DNA from 3 places in the Enterobacter chinensis genome. Region 2 is predicted to be linked to each of the others. Evidence: predicted binding sites of a transcription regulator. Region 2 holds the regulator's gene; each other region holds the start of a gene.
The links. Region 2 encodes PurR, which represses purine synthesis genes. Its sites were predicted from a motif close to CANGCAAACGTTTGCNTG; they were not measured.
Positions count from the first base shown of each region.

Region 1: purM (phosphoribosylformylglycinamidine cyclo-ligase) is a predicted target of PurR. The motif match lies at 6,310-6,327, and genes of this name have one in related genera.
Region 3: carA (glutamine-hydrolyzing carbamoyl-phosphate synthase small subunit) is a predicted target of PurR. The motif match lies at 4,372-4,389, and genes of this name have one in related genera.

Region 1 covers NZ_JARDVI010000004.1:112,735-120,877, forward strand. The annotation lists gene PYW49_RS13230 (sensor domain-containing phosphodiesterase) at 1-759, shown strand, start outside; gene ppx (exopolyphosphatase) at 764-2,302, opposite strand; gene ppk1 (polyphosphate kinase 1) at 2,306-4,366, opposite strand; gene purN (phosphoribosylglycinamide formyltransferase) at 4,574-5,215, opposite strand; gene purM (phosphoribosylformylglycinamidine cyclo-ligase) at 5,212-6,249, opposite strand; gene bglK (beta-glucoside kinase BglK) at 6,496-7,389, shown strand; gene PYW49_RS13260 (6-phospho-beta-glucosidase) at 7,400-8,143, shown strand, end outside.
Region 2 covers NZ_JARDVI010000001.1:242,369-250,511, forward strand. The annotation lists gene PYW49_RS01255 (riboflavin synthase) at 1-609, shown strand, start outside; gene cfa (cyclopropane fatty acyl phospholipid synthase) at 640-1,788, opposite strand; gene punC (purine nucleoside transporter PunC) at 2,087-3,286, opposite strand; gene punR (DNA-binding transcriptional activator PunR) at 3,402-4,313, shown strand; gene purR (HTH-type transcriptional repressor PurR) at 4,331-5,356, opposite strand; gene cydH (cytochrome bd-I oxidase subunit CydH) at 5,654-5,743, shown strand; gene PYW49_RS01285 (MFS transporter) at 5,907-7,073, shown strand; gene sodB (superoxide dismutase [Fe]) at 7,112-7,693, opposite strand; gene PYW49_RS01295 (C40 family peptidase) at 7,816-8,143, opposite strand, start outside.
Region 3 covers NZ_JARDVI010000005.1:186,464-194,606, forward strand. The annotation lists gene carB (carbamoyl-phosphate synthase large subunit) at 1-2,987, opposite strand, end outside; gene carA (glutamine-hydrolyzing carbamoyl-phosphate synthase small subunit) at 3,006-4,154, opposite strand; gene dapB (4-hydroxy-tetrahydrodipicolinate reductase) at 4,608-5,429, opposite strand; gene ispH (4-hydroxy-3-methylbut-2-enyl diphosphate reductase) at 5,635-6,585, opposite strand; gene fkpB (FKBP-type peptidyl-prolyl cis-trans isomerase) at 6,587-7,036, opposite strand; gene lspA (signal peptidase II) at 7,155-7,655, opposite strand; gene ileS (isoleucine--tRNA ligase) at 7,655-8,143, opposite strand, start outside.

The DNA of each region.
Region 1 (8,143 bases), on a different contig from region 2:
GCGATGATGAGCCGCCTGCAAAAGACGCTCGATAACAACGAATTCACCCTGCTGGCGCAGCCCGTTCGCGGCCTGCGTGGCGATCGCTATCACGAAGTCTTGTTGCGGATGCCGGATGTCAACGGGTTATTGATCTCCCCCGATCAGTTCTTGCCCGTTGCGCAGGAGTTTGGTCTGTCGTCGCGGGTGGATTTGTGGGTGCTGGAGCACACCCTGCGCTTTCTGGCCGCGCATCGCGAAAGGCTGCCCGGTCAGCGTTTTGCCATTAATCTGGCCCCTTCAACCGTTTGTCGGGTGCAGTTCCCGCTCGAGGTGAGTCGCCTGCTGGCGAAATACGCCATCGAGCCGTGGCAGCTGATTTTTGAGGTGACGGAGTGCAGCACTTTCGGCAGCGGGGAGCAGGCGCTACACATCCTCCAGCAGCTGCAGAAAATGGGGGTACGCATTGCGATTGATGATTTCGGTACCGGGTATGCGAGCTATGCACGGCTGAAAAGCGTGGATGCGGACATTCTCAAGATCGACGGCAGCTTTATCCGCAATATCGTCAACAACAGCCTGGATTACCAGATAGTGGCCTCTATCTGCCATCTGGCGCGCATGAAGAAAATGCTGGTGGTCGCAGAGTATGTTGAGACCGAAGAGATACGTAGCGCGGTTAACGCGCTAGGTATTGATTATGTGCAGGGCTATTTGATTGGCAGGCCGGTACCGCTTGAGTCACTGCTGGAAGCTGAGGCGTCCTCCTCGGACGCCTGAGGCGTTACGCGGCGACGTCGGCACTCTCTTCTTCGATTTTGAGCAGCCAGCCGGTGACCGCTTCCCAGTACTGCTGCTCTTTTTCCAGGTCCAGCAGGACCAGCGCGTTCTGGCTAAACCAGTCGTGCGGGAAGCTTAGCGTCCAGTGATGATCGTCGGTTTTCAGCTTCAGCGTTGGCGGCGTGGTGGTTGCCTGACGCTGGTTATTGAGCAGCACGCCCAGACGCAGCAGCTGAATCAGCGGCAGGAACTGCTTCTTCTTGAACAGCGTGAAGCGCGGCAGATCGTCAAGCTTGATGGCTTTACGGTGATAGCGCACCAGGGTCGCCATCATGGTTTGCTGCTCCTGGTTGAAGCCAGGCAGATCGCTGTTTTGCAGAATATATGCCGAATGGCGGTGCATCCCGCTGTGGTTGATGTTTAGTCCCACTTCGTGCAGCATCGCTGCCCATTTCAGCAGGGCGGCAAGCTGCGGGTGCGCCAGCTTAGGGTTCTGCTCCTGCCATTGATCGTACATCTGAACGGTCGTTTCCAGAACTCGCTTCGCCTGTTCCCGATCGATGTTGTACTGGTTTGCCAGGCTTTGCGCGGTGCGGCTGCGGATATCCTGATGGCGGAAGCGGCCTTCCATCTCATACAGCACACCTTCACGCAGCGCGCCGTCAGAAAGACGCAGCTCTTTAATGGCCAGCGCATCAAACACGCCGCAGAGGATAGCCAGCCCCGGCACGAAGACCGCTTTGCGCTCGTCGGAAAGGCCCGGCAGGCTTAAGGCGTCGAAGCTTTTATTTTTCAGCACCTCTTCGGTAAGCAGTGTCAGGCGTTCGGGCGTGATAAACCCGTCTTTTTCACCCATCGCCAGCAGCACTTCATGCGCCGCTTTGATGGTGCCTGACGCGCCCAGCGCTACGTTCCAGCCCTGAATACGGTACTGCCAGGCCAGGTTTTCCAGCTTCTGGACAGCCGCCATACGCGCGCGCTGGAAATTTTCACGGGTGATGGTGCCGCCCGGGAAATACATCTGCGCGAAGCTGACGCAGCCCATACGGCGGCTTTCCACCAGACGAGGCTCAAAGTCTTCGCCGATCACCAGCTCCGTAGAGCCGCCGCCGATATCGATAACCAGCTTGCGACCTTTTTCCGGTTGAGTGTGCTCAACGCCCATGAAAATCAGACGCGCCTCCTCGTTACCGGAGATGATCTCAATCGGGTAGGGGATCACTTTTTCGGCCCGCTTGAGGAATTCTGGCGCGTTCAGCGCCTGGCGCAGGGTGTGGGTGCCCACGATGCACACGCTGGAGGGCGAGAAGCCCTGCAGGCGTTCAGCAAACAGCGACAGGCAGTTTAACCCACGCTCCATCGCCTCTTCGCTAAGCATGCTGCGTTCATCAAGACCATCCGCCAGGTGTACGCGCTGCTTCAGACGACCGATGATCTGCAGCGCGCCATCCACCTCACGGGCGATGACCATGTGGAAACTGTTAGAGCCAAGATCGACCGCGGCGAATTCCTGCGGACGTGGGGTCTTATCATTTATCGGCATAGGTTAATCGGGTTGCTCGAGTGATTTGATATAGTCGTAAATCGCCAGTTGCGACCGCACTTTACGACGGTTGCCGCGCGGTACGTAGCGGTTACTGAGTTCTTTGTCGATATAGCGTGCTTTCACGGTATCGCTGAACAGAATCTCGATGATGTCGAGGATCTGCTGCTTCAGGCGTGGATCCAGCAGCGGCGTCGCGACTTCAATTCGGTAGTCAATATTGCGCGTCATCCAGTCTGCAGAAGAGAGATAGACCTGTTTATCACCCGCATTATCAAAAATATAGACCCGATCGTGTTCCAGATAACGGTCAACAATGCTGATCACCCGAATATTGTCGCTGATGCCTTCCAGTTCAGGGATCAGGGAGCACATGCCGCGGATCAGCAGGTTAACCGGCACGCCGGAACTGGACGCCGCGTACAGCCTGTCCACCAGACCTTTGTCGACCAGGTTGTTGAGCTTCAGCGTGATGCCTGACGACAGCCCTTTCTGGGCATTGGCGATCTCTTTGTCGATCATATCGTACAGCAGACGGCGCGAGTTCTGCGGCGACACCAGCAGATAATCGAAGCTCACCGGACGGTACGGGTTCTCAATAAAGTTAAACACCCGGCGCACCTCGTTCGTGATGCGGGCATCGGCGGTCAGCAGCGAGTAGTCGGTATAAATTCGCGCGGTTTTCTCGTTAAAGTTTCCGGTACCGATGTGGGCATAACGCACCACCTCATCGCCCTCTTTACGCGAGATCAGGAACAGCTTGGCGTGAATTTTCAGTCCTGGCGCGGAGAAGATGACGTGTACGCCCGCTTCCGTCAGACGGCGCGCCCAGTGAATGTTCGCCTCTTCGTCGAAGCGCGCCTGCAGCTCAACCACCACGGTGACTTTTTTGGCGTTGTGCGCCGCATGGATCATCGCGTCGATGATGCGGGAATCTTTTGCCACGCGGTAGATGTTGATTTTGATCGCCAGGACGTTCGGGTCGAAAGAGGCCTGACGCAGCAGTTCCAGCACGTGCTCGAACGTGTGATACGGATAGTAGAGCAGGACATCGCGTTCGCGAATGGCGTCGAACCCGTTGCGGAATTTATCAAACCACAAATGGCGCAGACGCGGCAGCGGCTTGTTCACCAGATTGGCTTTGCCGACGTTCGGGAAGCCAATAAAGTCTTTAAAGTTGTGGTAACGGCCACCCGGCACGATGGAGTCATAGCGCGAAATGGTCAGTTTCTCGCGCAGCATTTCCACCATGGCGTCTGGCATATCGCGCTGATAAACAAAGCGCACCGGTTCGGCCGTCAGACGCTGTTTAAGGCTGGATGACATCAGCTCCATCAGGCTGGCTTCCATCTCGTGCACCAGGTCATATTCGGCGTCACGGGTCATCTTCATCGAGTAGGCGTTTAACGCATCGTAATCGAAGAAGCCTTTGAAGATGTCGTCCAGGCAATAGCGCAGGATGTTATCCAGCAGGATCATCGGCTTGCGTCTGCGCGGGGTTTCCGGCGGCAGGTTCACAAAGCGTGGCACCTTGTCGGACGGGATCTCCAGCAGCGCGTAACGGATAGATTCACCGCGAATGATCTCCACCGCCAGGTAGGTGTAGTCATCTTTCAGGAACTGCACCAGATCGGTTTCGCGGTTGATCAGAATCGGGGTAATGTGCTGGCGCAGATAGTGTTTGAAGTAGTGCCGCAGCCAGTTTTGCTGGTTAACGGAAAGCTGGCGTTCGTTAATCAGGAAGATTTGATTACGCGCCATCTCCAGCAGGAGTTCGTTATACAGGCCGTCAAATTCCTGATCGGCTTTCAGCACGCGGGCCTGTATTTTGCCCAGCAGATGACGCGAGTGAGAGTTTAAGCCCTGTTCTTCGCTAATGATGATGCGTCTTTTCAGCTCGGCAAAGCGAACCTTATAGAACTCATCCAGGTTGTTGGAATAAATGCCCAAAAAACGCATGCGCTCGATCAGCGGGTTACTTTTGTCAGCCGCTTCCTGGAGTACACGTTCGTTGAATGCTAACCAGCTTAGCTCTTTCTCGATATATAACTTTTCCTGACCCATTACAGCTCACACTCCAGTTCAATCACAGGACGTGGTAAATCCGTCTCGTCCTTATTATGGCGAGCATTTCCACGATATGTCCAACAGTGCCAGAAAAGTATGACAGTTATTTTTTTTGTTGGGGATTTTAGAAGGTTGGAGAAGGGAATATCGGGTAATGCGATGTACAGGTCGGGTAAGCGCAGCAGCGCTACCCGACATAACCAACTACTCTTCCGCCGCATAACCCTGCGGGGGGAGCTTAACGCCATCCAGCCATGCTGCGCCGTCGCGCATCGCCAGACGCCCGTCAACAAACCAGCTGACCACCAGCGGGTAAATGGCATGCTCCTGGGTCTGCACGCGTTCGGTCACGTCTTCTTCGTTGTCGTCGTCAAAGACTGGAACTTTCGCCTGCAGGATCACCGGACCGCCGTCCAGTTCGTCAGTAACGAAATGCACGGAGGTGCCATGCTCTTCATCGCCGTTTTCCAGAACCTGACGATGGGTGTGCAGGCCGGGATATTTCGGCAGAAGCGAAGGGTGAATATTCAGCAGACGTCCGGCGTAATGCGCGACAAAAGCCGGGCTCAGAATTCGCATATACCCCGCCAGCACCACGACGTCAGGGGCGTAGGCATCAATCTCCTGAACCAGCTCACGGTCAAAGGCTTCACGACCGGCGAACTGGCTGGCTTCCAGCGCGTGCGCGGGAATGTTCGCTTCCCGGGCGCGCTCAAGGCCGAACGCATCGGCCTTGTTGCTGAATACTGCCCGAATGGTGCCGTTGATTTTCTTCTGTTTGCAGGCGTCGATTATCGCCTGCAAATTGCTTCCGTTGCCGGAAATGAGCACCACGATGTTTTTCATTCAATGACCACACGCTGTTCGGAATCGGAAGCTTTAATCGTACCGATTTTCCACGCGTTTTCACCTTTCTCTGTCAGCAGTTTAACCGCTTTATCCGCTTCACTTGCCGGCAGGGCGATAACCATACCCACGCCACAGTTAAAGGTGCGATACATTTCGTGAGAGCTCACATTGCCTGCGGTCTGCAGCCAGTTGAACACGGCTGGCCACTGCCATGACGATTCGTCGATCACCGCCTGCGTGTTGTCTGGCAGCACGCGCGGAATGTTTTCCCAGAAGCCGCCGCCGGTCAGGTGAGCGATAGCGTGAACGTCGATGTTCTCGATAAGTTCAAGCACGTTTTTCACGTAGATGCGGGTCGGCGCCAGCAGATGGTCCGCCAGTGGTTTACCTTCAAGCTCGGTGGTCTGTGGGTCGCAACCGCTCACCTCAAGGATTTTACGCACCAGAGAGTAGCCGTTTGAGTGCGGGCCGCTGGAGGCCAGCGCGATCAGCACATCGCCATCGGCCACTTTGCTGCCGTCGATAATTTCTGATTTTTCTACCACGCCGACGCAGAAGCCTGCGACGTCGTAATCTTCGCCGTGATACATGCCTGGCATTTCCGCGGTTTCGCCACCGACCAGCGCACAGCCTGACTGTAAGCAGCCTTCAGCGATACCGTTAATCACGCTGGCTGCGGTATCCACGTCCAGTTTGCCGGTCGCGTAGTAGTCGAGGAAGAACAGCGGCTCTGCACCCTGAACCACCAGGTCGTTTACGCACATCGCGACCAGATCGATACCGATCGTGTCGTGACGTTTTAAATCCATCGCCAGGCGCAGTTTTGTGCCTACACCATCAGTACCCGAGACCAGAACAGGTTCACGATATTTTTGCGGCAGCGCGCACAGTGCGCCGAATCCACCCAGACCACCCATCACTTCCGGGCGGCGGGTTTTTTTCACCACACCTTTGATTCGGTCAACCAGCGCATTACCTGCGTCAATATCAACACCGGCATCTTTGTAGCTGAGAGAAGTTTTGTTGGTCACGGCTTAAATCCCCACGCGATTGCATAGCTAGTAAGAAAAATCGGCGCAATTCTAACAGTCCAGGCAAACGTTTGCGAGCCTATTCTCGGCAAGAGGATTTTTTTTTCTGTTGCGTCTCGGACGGCGTGCAAACTTGACTCCGTTCACGAAAATGAAACCGGTTTCGGCGATCCGCTTGCAAGCGGTTTGCGGAATGAACATCATAAACTGAAACCGGTTTCAGTTTCATTCAGGAGGGATGAACGCATGAACATCGCCGCATTTGATATTGGTGGCACCGCATTAAAAATGGGTATCGCGACAGGGCAGGGAGCGCTGCTGCAGAGGGATAAGGCCCCTATTAAAAACAGCGACGGCGAGGCCATCCTTTCGCAGATGCTGGGCTGGGTGGCGGCGCATCCCGGGCTTGCGGGGATCGCCGTCAGCGCGCCGGGGTATGTGAATCCGCATACCGGGTTTATCGACATGGGCGGGGCGATTCGCCGCTTCGACCAGTTCGCGATGAAAGCCTGGCTTGAGGCGCAGACGGGGTTACCGGTCACTGTAGAGAATGATGCTAACTGCGTTCTGCTGGCGGAGCGCTGGCAGGGCAAGGCGACGGATATCGACAACTTTCTGGTGCTGACTATCGGCACCGGGATCGGCGGGGCGATTTTCTGCAATGGCAGGCTGGTTCACGGGGCACGTTTTCGCGCCGGGGAGTTTGGCTACATGCTCACGGAAAGGGCGGACTCAAGACGCGTTGCCCGCCACTCCATGAATGAAAACTGCACGTTACGCACCCTTCGCAAGCGTTACAGCGATTTTTACGGGCTGGCGCTTGATGACGTGACCGGCGAAGCCATTTTTGACGGTTATGACGCAGGCGACGCCGTGTGCCGCCGCCTGGTGGATGATTTTCTTAACGGCATTGCGACAGGGCTCTACAACCTGGCGAATGTTTTCGATCCGCAGACCATATTCATTGGCGGCGGAATTGCGGAGCGGCCCGGGTTTATGGATTTGCTCCGCACCCATCTCTCGTGGTTTGGCATCGCGGATATCGCCGATGTTGCCAGCCACGGCAACCGCGCCGGGTTAATTGGCGCGGTTTACCACTTCAGACAGCAGTATCCGTCAGCAATCCGCAACATCGAATGAGGGAAAGAGTATGTCAGGATTTAAAGCAGGTTTTCTGTGGGGCGGCGCGGTTGCCGCGCATCAGCTGGAAGGCGGCTGGAAAGAGGGCGGCAAAGGGGTGAGCGTCGCCGACGTCATGACCGCCGGCGCGCATGGCGTACCGCGTGAAATCACCAACGGCGTGCTGCCAGGGAAAAACTACCCGAACCACGAAGCCATCGATTTCTACCATCGCTATAAAGAAGACATCAAACTCTTTGCCGAGATGGGGTTCAAATGCTTCCGTACTTCTATCGCCTGGACGCGTATTTTCCCGAAAGGGGACGAGCTGGAGCCTAACGAGGCTGGCCTGAAATTCTATGACGATCTGTTCGACGAATGTCTGAAATACGGCATTGAACCGGTTATCACGCTTTCTCACTTCGAGATGCCTTTCCATCTGGTCACGGAGTACGGTGGATGGCGCAACCGTAAGCTGATCGACTTCTTCGTTCGCTTCGCACAAGTCGTTTTCCAGCGCTACCAGCATAAAGTGAAGTACTGGATGACCTTCAACGAGATCAACAACCAGGCCAACTTCCACGAAGACTTTGCGCCGTTCACCAATTCCGGGCTGAAGTATGAGCCGGGTGAAGACCGTGAGCCGGTGATGTTCCAGGCCGCGCACTATGAACTGGTGGCCAGCGCCCTGGCGGTGAAGGCGGGGCGCGAGATTAATCCGTCGCTGCACATCGGCTGCATGATTGCCATGTGCCCTATCTATCCGCTGACCTGC
Region 2 (8,143 bases):
GTGGTGTCCATTGATGAAAAACCTAATTTCCGTACTCATGTTGTTGAGCTGCCGGAATATATGCTTGAGGGTATTGAAACCGGCGCGTCTATTGCCCATAACGGCTGCTGCCTGACCGTAACCGAAATTAACGGCAACCAGATTAGCTTTGATTTAATGAAAGAGACGCTGCGCATCACCAACCTGGGCGAGCTGGTGGTGGGGGATACCGTCAACGTTGAGCGAGCGGCGAAGTTCAGCGACGAGATTGGCGGCCATCTGATGTCGGGGCACATCATGACCACCGCTGAAGTGGCGAAAATCGTGACCTCGGAAAATAACCGTCAAATCTGGTTTAAAATGCAGGATCCTTCATTAATGAAATACATCCTCTACAAAGGATTTATTGGCATTGACGGGATTAGCCTGACGGTGGGGGAAGTGACGCCAACGCGTTTTTGCGTACATTTAATTCCTGAAACGCTGCAGCGCACTACGCTGGGCGCGAAAAAGCTGGGACATCGCGTAAATATTGAAATCGATCCGCAAACCCAGGCGGTGGTCGATACGGTTGAACGCGTGCTGGCCGCAAAAGAAGCCGCAATAATAAAGACCGTCGAAGAAGAATAAAAATAACCCCGGATATCCGGGGTTATTTTTTTAGCGTGCTACGCGCAGCCCGTGTTCAATCCCACGGCTGAATACCACCTGCCAGAGCTGAATATCCCGCGCGCGAAACGCCCCCGCGCAGGCATTCAGGTAATAGCTAAACATCCGTTTGAATCGTTCAGAATAGTTGTCCGCAATCTCTGGCCAGGCCTCCTGAAAACGGGCATGCCATGCCATCAATGTGGTGTCGTAATCGGCGCCAAAGTTATGCCAGTCTTCCATAACGAAATGGGATTCACTGGCGTTGGCAATCTGGCGAACGGACGGTAAACAGCCATTCGGAAAGATGTATTTGTTGATCCACGGGTCAACGTTATTGTCGGTCCGCTTAGAGCCGATGGTATGCAGCAGGAAGATACCGTCCGGTTTTAAATTACGGTCCACCACCTCAAAGTAAGTGTCGTAGTTTTTCGGCCCCACGTGCTCAAACATGCCCACGGAAACGATACGATCAAACTGTTCGTTAAGGTCGCGGTAATCCTGCAGCCGGATATCTACATCGAGACCCTGGCAGCGCTCTCGCGCCATTTTTTGCTGTTCCGCTGAAATCGTGACGCCGACGACGCTGACGCCGTAGTGCTTCGCCATAAAATACGCCAGCCCACCCCAGCCGCAGCCAATATCCAGCACACGCATACCGGGCTGTAATTGCAGTTTCTCGCTAATCAGACGCAGCTTAGCCTGCTGAGCCTCTTCAAGCGTCGATGCGTCTTTCCAGTAGGCGCAGGAGTACTGCATGAAAGGGTCCAGCATACGGTTGAACAGGTCGTTGCCAAGATCGTAGTGTTCTTTGCCGACGATCCATGCGCGTTTTTTACTTTGCAGATTAAACAGTCGGGCAGAGGCGACACGCAGGGTGTCTTTCAGATTGCGGGGGAGTTGATTTTCCAGACCGGCACGCAAAACGCTGGCGAAAAAGATATCCAGCCGTTCGCATTCCCACCAGCCGTCCATATAGCTTTCTCCCAGTCCTAACGATCCCTCCCGCAACACGCGTTTAAAAAAGTCGGGATGTTTGACCTGGGGATCGGATGGCGAAGATCCGTTGATAGTGATGCCTGCGCGACCCAACAGTTCACTGACGATCCGGGACCAGTTATCGTCCGGAACGCTGACTTCTTCTATACACGATGAACTCATAGCTTCTCCATCACCCTACTGTGATCAGAACCTTAAAACAGCGTAGACGCTTTTTTTGGTTTGTGAGAAATCTCACGGTAAATACCGCGAGGCTAGTATCCGACGTAGAACAGAGGAAGGGAGATAACCCTTGCCGAAATGCCTTCCATGGTAAAACGGGAGCACTCCGGCTCCCGTTAACACTTAATATTTATCGTATTTAATCGAACCAAATTTAGTATAGGCCTCAAAATTTGGTGATTCAATAGAAAATTCTTAGCAACCTAATCACTGAAAATTAACATGATTTCTGGCGCGATTATGCATGTGACGTTTCAACCTGAGCGCGGTTATCCTGCTCACGCTGCGCGGAGGCCTGCATACGATAGCCCATCACCGCCAGCGCAACGGTTACCAGCATCACGCTGGTGGTGGTCAGGAGCGGCGTGGCAATCAGCGCGGAGACCACCAGGCTTGCCAGGAAGCACAATCCCAGCTGCAGGGTGTTTTGCAGCGCGGCGGCGCGGCCAGTCGCCTGCGGGAATGGACGGAGTGCCTGTGCCACCACAATCGGGTAAATCGCCCCGTTCGCGACGGCCATTACGCAGAATGGAATCAAAATTTCAGCCAGACCGGCGCCCGGAATAAAGCCAACGGCCCAGGTCCCGATGACGCTTAACGCATAGAGCACCAACAGCCATGGCAGCATCTGCTGACCTTCCCATTTTTGCAGTGCCGCGCGACAGCCGTACCCACCCACCAGGAACGCGATGGTTTGCGGAACATAGCTTAGACCGATGGCCGCCGGGCTGTATCCCATATCGTGCAGAATGAATGGCGAGCCGGTGAGCCACGCGAAGAAGCTCGCCGAGCAGGCGGCATAGATCAGGACATTGCCGCGATACGCTTTGGTGCTCAGCAGGGAGGTGAAGGTAATCGGGTTTGCGTCAGCATCCGCCTCTTTTTTATGCGCGGGTTTGAGGGCAAACGCGGGCAGCATCAGTACCAGCGTGATGGCAAACAGCGTGGCAAAAATGGCCTGCCAGTCAAAATGTGCGAGGATCCAGCTACCCAGCAGCGGAGCAAGGGCAGGTGAGAGACCCACGAGCGGCATTATGGTGGCGAAAATACGGTTTGTGCGGTTAGCCGGGTAGTAGTCGGTGACCAGCGCCTGCCAGGTCACGGCCGCGGCACAGACGCCCACAGCCTGAATAAAGCGCAGCACCAGCAGCCAGGTGGCGTCGCGTACCCATAACATCCCCAGGCAGCCAACGGCAAAAATGGCCAGACCCAGCAGTAATACTGGTTTACGACCAAAGCGATCCGAGAGTGGTCCCCAGAGCAGCTGTGCGAAAGCAAAACCGGCTAGGAACAAACTCAGGCTGGCGCTGATGGCCGCGGCAGGCGTTTGCAAATCTTCCTGCATAGCGGCGAAAGCCGGCAGGTACATATCGGTGGCCAAAAAGCCCAGCACGCTTAAGCCGCCGAGCCAGACTAAAAAACCTTTCCTGGGTTGCATTATTTTATTCTCCTTAAGGAGGCAGGTGTACGTTGGCGCTGAGTGTAGGGAGTGCAAAGCCGCTTGTGAAACGCTAATATTTGGCGGGTGCATTCAAAAATTTTGCAGGCAGAAAATGTGGTCAGATTATTCTCTTGAAGTAGTCGATGCTGTCGCGCGTAACGGCAGCTTTAGCGGTGCGGCGCAGGAGTTGCACCGCGTCCCTTCGGCTATCAGCTACACCGTGCGTCAGCTTGAGGAATGGCTGGCGGTTCCGCTGTTTGAACGGCGACATCGTGATGTGGAATTAACGCCCGCAGGCGCGTGGTTTTTAAAGGAAGGGCGTTCTGTTATCAAAAAAATGCAGATCACCCGTGAACAGTGTCAGCAGATCGCTAACGGCTGGCGAGGACATCTTTCCATCGCGGTGGATAACATCGTTAAGCCGGATCGCACCCGGCAAATGCTCGTCGATTTCTATCGTCATTTCTCTGATGTCGAGCTGCGGGTCTCGCAGGAGGTGTTCAACGGCGTCTGGGATGCGCTGGCGGACGGCAGGGCAGAGATGGCGATTGGCGCCACGCAGGCGATCCCGGTCGGGGGGCGGTACGCCTTCCGAGATATGGGCATGCTGAGCTGGAAGTGCGTGGTGGCAAGCGATCATCCATTGGCGGCGATGGAAGGGCCGTTGAGCGACGATACATTACGCAACTGGCCGTCTCTGGTGCTGGAGGATACCTCGCGTTCATTGCCCAAGCGTATCACCTGGCTGCTGGATAACCAGCGGAGGGTGGTGGCACCTGACTGGGAATCGTCGGCAACGTGCCTCAGTGCCGGACTGTGCGTCGCGATGGTGCCCGTTCATTTTGCGCGCCCCAGAATCGATACCGGAGAATGGGTTGAACTGACGTTGGAGAATCCATTCCCGGATGCGGCCTGCTGCCTCACCTGGCAGCAAAGTGACGTCTCGCCCGCCATGGCGTGGCTTCTGGATTATCTGGGAGACAGCGAAACGCTTAACCGGGAATGGTTACGGGAGCCAGCGTAGCTGGCCCCGTAGAGCGATTAACGACGGTAGTCGCGGAACGGACCATCCGCTACGGAACGGCGTTCGATAAGGCGCGGGTGAACTTCAATGGACTGCGACTCTTCACGTTTGTTGACGATCCTGTCCATCAGCATATTGAAGGCCGTTTCGCCCAGCGAATCTTTCGGCTGGTGAATGGTGGTCAACGCTGGCGTGAAGTAACGCGCGTTACGCACGTTGTCATACCCGATCACGGAAATATCCTGCGGTACGCGCAGACCCAGTTCATCGGCTGCGCAGAGCGCGCCCATGGCCATGATGTCACCTCCGCAGAAAACGGCGGTCGGACGGTGCTGCTGGGAGACGATCTGCTGCATTGCGCGGTAGCCCGATTCCGGCTCAAAGTCACCCTGCACGATCCAGTTTTCCGGCACGTTGATCAGCGCTTCTTCCATCGCTTTCATGAAACCGGCCAGACGGCCCGCGCCGGTGTTGCGCTCCAGCGGACCCGGGATCACGCCAATCTCGCGGTGACCGCGTTCGATCAGGTAACGACCGGCCATATAGCCGCCTTCAAAGGCGTTATCGATGACGGAATCGGTGAAGTCCGCGCGCGCTTCGCCCCAGTCCATCACCACCATCGGAATATGGCGATACTCTTCCAGCATCGACAGCACGGATTCCGGATACTCGGAACACATCACCAGCAGACCATCAACGCGCTTTTGCGCCATCATCGACAGGTAGGCGCGCTGTTTTTCAATGCTGTTCCACGCGTTGCCCAGAATCAGGGTATAGCCTTTCTGGAAGCAGTTTTTCTCTACCGCTTCAATGATTTCGGCAAAATAGGCCGCTTCACTGCTGGTTGCCAGCAATCCAATGGACTTGGTGTGATTAACCTTCAGGCTACGCGCAACGGCACTTGGCGAATAGTGCAGCTCTTTGATCGCTGCCCAGACGGCATTGCGCGTCTCTTCCGCTACGAAGCGGGTTTTGTTAATAACATGTGATACGGTTGTAGTGGAAACGTTTGCGCGTTTTGCTACGTCTTTAATTGTTGCCATTAAATGTCACTCCAGACCATATCCTAAGCTCCTGAAAAACTTGAAGGTAAACGTTTGCCTTCTCTCACCCTTATTTCGCAATGTTGAGTTGCGGCACGCCGGGAAAACGACACGGGACGTCAGGAGGGGGTCAATGGCCGGTACGCTAATAAATTTAGCGTGGAATTTTGTCCTATCTTGATGAAAAGGGGAAGAGGTAAAGTGGTTATCAGTTTAAATCCAGGAAGATTTTTGACGTAAACTGTGCAAAAATGAGCAGGCTCACTTTTCGTGGGGGGATTAAAAGGAGAAAAATTGATGAGTTCCGATCTGAAGTTTTCGCTGTTCACCACCATTATTGTGCTGGCTCTGATTGTCGCTGCTGGTCTGACGGCTGCGCTGCACTGATTTACGCGGAGGGAGAGCGTTCTCCCTCCCGATCGCCCCGATTGTTACTTCTCATGCAAAAATCTTTTGCCATTTTGTTAACTTCTCATTTTTTGTGATTGATGTCATGCTTTCTGCTTCTTTGTTCTGTGTCACCACATGACACGGCATCCGGAGTTGACGCATGAAAATCAATTTTCCCCTGCTGGCCCTGGCGATTGGCGCTTTTGGGATTGGCACCACTGAATTCTCCCCGATGGGGTTACTGCCTGTTATTGCCCGGGGTGTGGACGTTTCGATCCCTGCTGCAGGCATGTTAATCAGCGCCTACGCTATTGGCGTAATGGTAGGGGCGCCGCTGATGACGCTTCTGCTTTCGCACCGCGCGCGTCGCAATGCGCTGATTTTCCTGATGGCGATTTTCACCCTGGGCAACGTGCTTTCCGCCATTTCGCCGGACTACACCACACTGATGCTGTCACGCATTCTGACAAGCCTTAACCACGGCGCGTTCTTTGGGCTGGGGTCGGTTGTGGCGGCAAGCGTGGTACCAAAGCACAAGCAGGCGAGCGCCGTGGCGACTATGTTTATGGGCCTGACGATTGCCAACATTGGCGGGGTGCCGGCGGCAACCTGGCTGGGAGAAGTGATTGGCTGGCGTATGTCCTTCCTGGCGACGGCCGGGCTGGGCGTGCTCGCGATGGTGGCACTGTTCTTCTCCTTGCCGAAAGGCAGCGCGGGGGAACGTCCTGACGTGCGCCGGGAACTGTCGGTGCTGATGCGCCCACAGGTGCTCTCCGCGCTGCTCACCACCGTGCTGGGGGCTGGGGCGATGTTCACCCTTTACACCTATATTTCGCCGGTATTGCATGACATCACCCACGCGACGCCTCTTTTTGTCACCGCAATGCTGGTGCTGATTGGCGTGGGCTTCTCGATTGGCAACTATCTCGGTGGGAAATTTGCCGACCGTTCCGTGAGCGGGACGCTGAAGGGTTTCTTAACTCTGCTGATTGTCATCATGATCGCCATTCCATGGCTGGCACGTAATGAGTATGGGGCCGCCGTTGCGATGGTCGTATGGGGTGCCGCTACCTTTGCTGTGGTTCCGCCGCTGCAGATGCGCGTAATGCGCGTCGCGCATGAGGCGCCTGGCCTCTCTTCTTCGGTCAATATTGGTGCCTTCAACCTGGGTAATGCGCTCGGTGCCGCGGCCGGTGGGGCCGTGATTTCAGGGGGACTGGGGTACAGCTTTGTGCCGGTGATGGGGGCAATCATTGCCACGCTCGGCCTGCTGCTGGTGATGATGTCGGGTCGTAAACAGCCAGAAGCAGCCTGCGCTGCTGAATAAACCAAAAACGCAGAAGGGCGAACCCTTCTGCGTGTCTCTTACGCGGCGAAGTTTTTCGCCACAAAGTCCCAGTTAACCAGCGCCCAGAAGTGCTCCAGGTAGTTCGGGCGCGCGTTACGGTAATCAATGTAGTAAGCGTGTTCCCAAACGTCCACGGTCATCAGCGGCTTAGCGCTGGTGGTCAGCGGGGTACCCGCGTTAGAAGTGGAAACGATAGCCAGTTTGCCATCAGCCTCTTTTACCAGCCACGTCCAGCCAGAGCCGAAGTTCTTGATAGCGGCATCGGTGAACTTCGCTTTGAAATCTGCGAAGCTGCCAAATGCGGCGTTAATGGCGGTAGCCAGTTCACCGGCAGGTTCGCCACCGGCATTCGGTGCCAGGCAGTGCCAGTAGAAGGTGTGGTTCCACACCTGAGCCGCGTTGTTAAATACGCCACCCTCTGAGCTGCGGACGATCTCTTCCAGCGTTTTGCCTTCAAAATCGGTGCCCTTGATCAGGTTGTTCAGGTTGGTGACGTACGTCTGGTGATGCTTGCCGTAATGATATTCCAGGGTTTCCGCAGAAATGTGCGGTGCCAGGGCGTCTTTTGCATACGGTAGTGCAGGTAATTCGAACGACATTGCTTCTCTCCTTATTGTATTTTGCGTTGCCAATAACCACACAGACAACAGGGACAGGATAGCAAATTGAAAGGGTATGCAAAAGAGGAACTTACCCTGCCACGAGCGCGGCAGGGCAGGGGTTAGCGAATGGTTTTTGGCGTCATCACGCGACGCGCGCCGACGTAATGACGTACCCAGTAGTCTTCGCTAAGTGAAGTGATCTGAATATCCTGGCCGCTACGCGGTGACTGGATGAATTTCCCGTTGCCGACATAAACGCCAACGTGGTCAGCTGTACCGCGGCCCTGAGTACGGAAGAACACCAGATCGCCGTTTTCCAGCTCACCACGGTCAACCGGGGAAGCATCGCGCAGATGGTACATCTCATTGGCGGTGCGAGGAATGCGGAACTTGACCAGATCTTTATAGGCGTAATAGACGAGGCCGCTGCAGTCAAAACCGGTACGC
Region 3 (8,143 bases), on a different contig from region 2:
TCATGCACCTTGTTCACCAGACGCGGGTTGATACCGGCTTCACCCAGCACAATTGCCGTACCGTGGGTCGCATCCAGCTCGAAGCCCTGTTTCAGCAGCTTGGCCGCCAGGTCAACCACGCGTTCTTTGTCGCCTTCACGAACGGAGAGCAGCGCACGGCCTGATTTTTTCATGGTGGAGCTACTGCCCAGCTGCGCCTTCGCGAACGCTTCAGCAAAGGTGCGGCCCACGCCCATCACTTCCCCGGTAGAGCGCATTTCTGGCCCCAGCAGCGGGTCAACGCCCGGGAATTTGTTGAACGGCAGCACCACTTCTTTCACCGAGTAGTACGGTGGGATGATCTCTTTGGTTACGCCCTGCTGAGCCAGCGTCTGGCCTGCCATCACGCGCGCCGCCACTTTCGCCAGCGGGACGCCGGTGGCTTTGGAGACGAACGGGACGGTACGCGCCGCGCGCGGGTTCACTTCAATCAGGTAGACTTCGTTGTCTTTCACCGCAAACTGCACGTTCATCAGACCGCGAACCTGCAGCTCGAAGGCCAGCTTCTGCACCTGCTGGCGCATCACATCCTGTATTTCCTGGCTCAGGGTGTACGCTGGCAGAGAACAGGCGGAGTCACCGGAGTGCACGCCCGCCTGCTCGATATGCTCCATGATGCCGCCAATCAGCACCATTTCGCCGTCGCAGATGGCGTCAACGTCCACTTCTACCGCATCGTCAAGGAAGCGGTCGAGCAGCACTGGCGCATCGTTGGAGACGCTGACAGCAGTCTGGAAGTAGCGGCGCAGGTCGGCTTCGTCGTAGACGATTTCCATCGCGCGGCCGCCCAGTACGTACGATGGACGCACCACCAGCGGGTAGCCGATATCCTTCGCTTTCTCTACAGCCATCTCAATGGCGGTGACGGTGGCGTTTGCCGGTTGTTTCAGCTTCAGACGGTCAACCGCCTGCTGGAAACGCTCGCGGTCTTCTGCACGGTCAATCGCATCCGGGCTGGTACCGATAACCGGCACACCTGCCGCTTCCAGCGCGCGCGCCAGCTTCAGCGGGGTCTGGCCGCCGTACTGCACGATAACGCCTTTTGGCTTCTCGATGCGCACGATTTCCAGCACATCTTCCAGCGTTACCGGCTCGAAGTAGAGACGGTCGGAGGTATCGTAGTCAGTAGACACGGTTTCCGGGTTACAGTTGACCATGATGGTCTCGTAACCGTCTTCGCGCAGCGCCAGTGAAGCGTGTACGCAGCAGTAGTCGAACTCGATGCCCTGGCCGATACGGTTTGGACCGCCGCCCAGCACCATAATCTTGTCGCGGTCGACGGACGGGTTCGCTTCGCACTCGTCTTCATAGGTGGAGTACATGTACGCGGTATCGGTAGAGAACTCTGCCGCACAGGTGTCCACGCGCTTGTAAACCGGGTGCAGGTCATACTGGTCGCGCAGCTTGCGGATTTCCGCTTCACGCACGCCCGCCAGTTTTGCCAGACGCGCATCGGCGAAGCCTTTACGCTTCAGCACGCGCAGGAAGTCAGCATCCAGGCCGGTAATGCCCAGTTCCGCCACCTGTTCTTCCAGACGTACCAGCTCTTCAATCTGCACCAGGAACCAGCGGTCAATGTTGGTCAGGTTGAACACGCCGTCCACGGACAGGCCAGCACGGAAGGCATCAGCGATGTACCAGATACGCTCGGCGCCCGCGTCTTTCAGCTCACGGCGGATTTTGGTCAGTGCTTCCGGGTCGTCCAGGCTTACTTTCGGGTCGAAACCGGTCGCGCCGACTTCCAGACCGCGCAGCGCTTTCTGCAGGGATTCCTGCTGCGTGCGGCCAATCGCCATCACTTCACCGACAGATTTCATCTGGGTGGTCAGACGGTCGTTCGCGCCTGCGAATTTCTCGAAGTTGAAGCGTGGAATTTTCGTCACAACGTAGTCGATGGACGGCTCGAAGGACGCAGGGGTGCGGCCACCGGTGATGTCGTTCATCAGCTCGTCAAGGGTGTAACCCACCGCCAGTTTCGCCGCCACTTTGGCAATCGGGAAGCCGGTCGCTTTGGAGGCCAGCGCAGAAGAACGGGACACGCGCGGGTTCATTTCGATAACAATCAGACGACCGGTTTTCGGGTTCACGGAGAACTGCACGTTAGAGCCGCCGGTTTCCACGCCGATTTCACGCAGTACCGCCATCGAGGCGTTACGCATGATTTGATACTCTTTGTCGGTCAGCGTTTGCGCTGGCGCAACGGTGATGGAGTCGCCGGTGTGGATCCCCATCGCATCGAAGTTTTCGATGGAGCAGACGATGATGCAGTTGTCGTTTTTATCACGCACCACTTCCATCTCGTACTCTTTCCAGCCAATCAGCGATTCATCAATCAGCAGCTCTTTGGTTGGGGAGAGATCCAGACCGCGTTCGCAAATCTCTTCGAACTCTTCGCGGTTGTAGGCGATACCGCCGCCGGTTCCGCCCATGGTGAACGATGGACGGATAATGCACGGATAGCCCACGTCAGCCGCGACGGCCAGCGCTTCTTCCATGTTGTGTGCGATACCGGAACGCGCGGTGTCGAGGCCGATTTTCTTCATTGCCACGTCGAAGCGGCGACGGTCTTCTGCTTTATCAATCGCGTCGGCTGTCGCGCCAATCATGGTCACGCCGAACTCGGCCAGCACGCCCTGACGTTCCAGCTCCAGCGCGCAGTTCAGCGCAGTCTGGCCGCCCATGGTTGGCAGCACCGCGTCCGGGCGCTCTTTTTCGATGATTTTGCGCACGACTTCCCAGTGAATCGGCTCGATGTAGGTTGCATCAGCCATTTCCGGGTCGGTCATGATGGTTGCCGGGTTAGAGTTGACCAGGATAACGCGGTAACCCTCTTCGCGCAGGGCTTTACACGCCTGCGCACCGGAGTAGTCGAATTCGCAGGCCTGGCCGATGACGATCGGGCCAGCGCCAAGGATCAGGATGCTTTTTATGTCTGTACGTTTTGGCATTGTCTTCTCGGCTCCTGATTATTTAGCGGTCTTACGGTATTGCTCGATAAGTTCGATGAAGTGATCGAACAGCGGCGCGGCATCGTGTGGGCCCGGGCTGGCTTCCGGGTGTCCCTGGAAGCTGAATGCTGGCTTATCGGTGCGATGAATCCCCTGCAGGGTGCCATCAAACAGTGATTTATGCGTGACGCGCAGGTTCGCCGGCATGGACGCTTCGTCCACCGCGAAACCGTGGTTCTGCGCGGTAATCATCACCGTGTTGTTGTCGATGTCTTTCACCGGATGGTTACCACCGTGGTGACCGAATTTCATCTTAACGGTGTTCGCACCGCTCGCCAGAGCCAGCAGCTGATGGCCGAGGCAGATGCCGAATACCGGAATGTCGGTTTCCAGGAAGGACTTGATGGCATCGATGGCGTAGTCACATGGAGCCGGGTCGCCTGGGCCGTTAGAGAGGAAGATGCCGTCCGGGTTCATCTTCAGTACGTCTTCGGCAGAGGTCTGCGCTGGCACCACCGTCAGGCGGCAGCCGCGGTCGACCAGCATGCGCAGGATGTTGCGCTTGGCGCCGAAATCATAAGCCACCACGTGGAACGGCAGCTCGCTCTCTTTTTTCGCTTCCGGCAGGTCGCCTTCCAGCGTCCAGCTCCCCTGCGTCCAGCTATAAGCTTCAGCGGTGGTCACTTCTTTCGCCAGGTCCATGCCGTTAAGGCCCGGGAAGGCTTTCGCTTTTTCCAGCGCCAGGGTCGCATCGAGGTTATCACCCGCGATGATGCAGCCGTTTTGTGCACCCTTCTCGCGCAGCAGACGCGTTAACTTACGGGTATCGATATCTGCAATCGCCACGATGTTATGGCGCTTCAGGTAGGAAGACAGGTCTTCGGTGTTACGGAAGTTGCTGGCAATCAGAGGCAGGTCGCGAATGACCAGACCTTGCGCATGTACCTGAGAAGATTCTTCGTCAGCAGCGTTGGTGCCGACATTGCCGATATGAGGATAAGTAAGAGTAACGATTTGGCGAGAATAGGAAGGATCAGTGAGGATTTCTTGATAACCGGTCATTGAAGTATTGAAAACGACTTCCCCAACCGCCGAACCTGTTGCCCCTATGGCCCGACCGATAAACTGGGTTCCGTCTTCCAGAACCAATAGCGCTGACTTAATCAAAACACCCTCCAGAGAATATTCACTCACTTTATTTGCATATTAATTCACAACAACGTTATGAGCAACGCAAATTTGCTGCCGGCGGATTTTCGGCAAACGGCGGCATTCTGGGGATTTGGTAGGTGAAAGTCAACTGAAAACGGATATTTTGTTTAGTCTTTTGCAGGCCTGGCGAGAGGAATGCAACTTAAGCGACAAAAAGATCAGGTAAATCACTGCGGAAAACGCTTGCGTGCCTGGTTTTATGAAAATCGTGGCAGTGAAACATAATAAAGTGGACCAAATGGTCAAAATTTACATTTCAGCAACGAAAAAACAGGGGAATACCAATGTTTTTAAAGCTCATACCCATAAAAACTAATGAGATATATAAAATAAAAGGGCAATAAAATATTGCCCTATGCAATCAATCAATTACGACTGCAATAACCACATCACGATGGGTAATAATGCTTACAAATTGTTGAGATCAAGCACGTCTCGCATATCAAAAAGACCATCTTCCTTGTTTTTCAGCCACAAAGCGGAACGTACGGCGCCGTTGGCGAAGGTCATTCGGCTGGAGGCTTTATGCGTGATTTCGACACGTTCACCAATATCGGCGAACATCGCCGTATGTTCGCCGACGATGTCACCCGCTCGCACGGTTGCGAAACCAATGGTGCCTGGCACACGTTCGCCGGTGTGACCTTCGCGGGTATAGACCGAGCAGTCTTTTAAATCTTTATCAAGTGCATGAGCAATCGCTTCGCCCATCGCCAGCGCCGTACCAGATGGCGCATCAACTTTATAGCGATGGTGGGCTTCTACGATCTCAATGTCGGTATAGTTGCCCATCACCTTCGCTGCCTTCTCCAGCAGCTTCAGCATGACGTTAACGCCCACGCTAAAGTTTGCAGCGAAGACAATCGCAATCTCTTTTGATGCATCCTGGATAGCCTGCTTACCCGCGTCGTCAAAACCGGTGGTGCCGATCACCATCCCCTTGCCGTGCTGACGGCAAAACGCCAGATGCGTGAGCGTTCCTTCCGGACGAGTAAAATCGATGAACACATCGAAGTCGTCTTTTACCGCATCCAGACTGCTTTGTACGGTGACGCCAGTCTTTCCCGCGCCCGCCAGTTCACCTGCATCGGTCCCCAGGAGCGATGAACCTTCACGCTCCAGCGCCGCGCCAAGTGCTACGCCATCCATCTGAAGTGCCGCCTGAATAAGCTGACGGCCCATACGTCCACCCGCGCCCGCAATAGCGACGCGGATCTGTGCATCATGCATAGTTATTCTCTTACGTTAATATGATGTAAACCGTTTTCAGATTAACCAGCCTTTAGAAGCACTGCCAACTGAAAACACCGATAATTAGAATTTAACGTGAAACCGACTTAAATATCAGTAAAAGACATGATTTTGTCGTCACGATAAAGTAACGGATAAAAAAAAGGCCAGCACAGGAGGTGCTGGCCTTTCATCAGAAAAGGGACTATTCGACTTCGCGGGCATCAATTCGCAGTTCTTTCGGGACTTCGAAAACGATGTTCTCTTCACGTCCTTCCAGCGGCACCGCTTCGCCACCGCCCAGCTCCTGCAGACGGGTAATGACGTTCTGTACCAGAATATCCGGCGCGGAAGCTCCTGCCGTCACGCCCACGCAGGCTGCGTTTTTAACCCACGCTTCCTGAATATCCGACGCGTCATCAATCAGGAAAGCCGTTTTCCCCATGCGTTGTGCCAGTTCAGCCAGACGGTTGGAGTTAGACGAGTTTTTTGAACCCACCACCAGCACCACATCCGCCTGTTCAGCCAGGGCACGCACCGCTTCCTGACGGTTAGTGGTCGCGTAGCAGATGTCATCCTTACGCGGACCGACGATTTTCGGGAAGCGCTGACGCAGAGCGTCAATCACGTCCGAGGTATCGTCTACGGAGAGCGTTGTCTGGGTCATAAACGACAGGCGGGATTCATTCTTCACGTTCAGCGTCAGAACGTCTTCTGGCGACTCAACCAGGTACATGCCCCCTTCCGGGTTGCTGTACTGGCCCATGGTGCCTTCGACTTCCGGATGCCCGGCATGGCCAATCAGAATCGACTCTTCACCGCGCCGGCTGGCGCGCGCCACTTCCATATGCACTTTCGTCACTAATGGACAAGTGGCATCGAATACCGTCAAATCGCGGCTTTTCGCTTCGTTCCGTACCGCCTGCGAGACGCCGTGCGCGGAGAAGATCAGGATCGCACCGTCCGGCACTTCGCTGATTTGCTCAATAAAGATGGCGCCGCGCTCGCGCAGACTGTCGACCACGTAACGGTTATGCACCACTTCGTGACGCACATAAATCGGCGCGCCGTAAATTTCCAGCGCGTTTTCAACAATGCTGATAGCGCGGTCTACACCGGCGCAGAAGCCGCGCGGGTTAGCCAACAGGATCTGCATTTCAGGCCTCCAGTGCTGGGTCAATCTCCAGCACTTCAACATCAAAATGAACGGTACGCCCGGCAAGCGGATGGTTGAAGTCAACGGTAATAGAGTCGCCGTTGATTTCACGGATCACGCCAGGCATTTCGCTGCCGTCCATAGCGGTAAAGAGCATAATCGCCCCAATTTCCGGTTCCCCCGCATCCATAAACTCGCGGCGCGAGAAATACTGGATCAGGTCCGGGCTTGGCACGCCAAACGCTGCATCCGGCTCCAGCGAAAAGGCTTTTTTCTCACCCTCTTTCAGACCCAGAAGCTGCTGCTCAAGACCTTCAGACAGGGAAGTATCGCCAAGACGAAACAGGGCCGGTTTGCCGTTGTTGCGGGTGGATTCGGCCGTGGAGCCGTCATCCAGCTTCAGCGTGAAGTGAACGAGAACCGCGCTATTGCTCTGTACGGATTTAGACATACACATTGCTCTTTAATGTTGTCTCGCCTGTGTGCCGGGTGGCGCTTCGCTTACCCGGCCTACAAGTGTCGGCATATTCGGTAGGCCGGGATGGCTATGCGCCACCCGGCATTGATGCTTACGCCTGCTCTTTCGCCGCCGGTTTAGGCAAGAAGCCTTCCAGCACGATTAATGCCGCACCGATGCAAATTGCGCTATCGGCGAGGTTAAAGGTCGCGAAGTGCCAGTCGCCGACGTAGAAGTCGATCATATCGACCACAAAGCCGTGCCACAGGCGGTCAAACAGGTTGCCCAGCGCGCCGCCAATGATCAGCGCGTAGGCAATGTTATTCAGCTTTTGCGTCGCCTTCGAGCGGTACATCAGCACTGCCAGGATCACGCAGATACCGAGAGCGATACCCGCAAAGAACCAGCGCTGCCAGCCACCGCTGTCGGCAAGGAAACTGAACGCCGCGCCGTAGTTACGTGCATAGTGCAGGTTAAGCGACGGGAACAGCGGGACCGTATCCCCCAGAGCAAAATTCTGGAGGATCAGGAACTTACTGCCCAGATCGATAATCAGCACTACCACAACCAGCCACAGCCAGCGCAGTCCTGTTGAACAGAGAGTTTTACTCATCAGGCAAACTTACGTTTTTCGCCGTCACCGGCGACGTTGCTTACACAGCGTCCGCAGATGTCTGCGTGTTCCGCCACCTGACCGACATCGGTAGTGTAATGCCAGCAGCGCGGGCATTTCTCACCGTCGGCTTTGCTCAGCGCGACTTTCAGTCCTTTGAGCAGCTCGCTCTGCTGAGCATCAGCAGAAGCATCCGCATAATCCTCAACTTTCGCGCCGGAGGTCAACAGGACAAATCGTAATTCATCGCCGAGCGCCGTCAGCTTAGCCGCCAGCTCCGGTTCTGCGTACAGGGTCACTGCCGCTTCCAGAGAGCCACCCACTTTCTTGTCAGCACGCGCCTGCTCGATAACCTTGTTCACTTCACCACGCACTTTCAGCAGCTCGTCCCAGAAGGCATCGTTCATCGCTTCGGTGCTGGAGAGATCGAACAGACCTTCGTACCACTCGCCGGTGAAGACATACTTCTCACGGTCGCCCGGCAGATA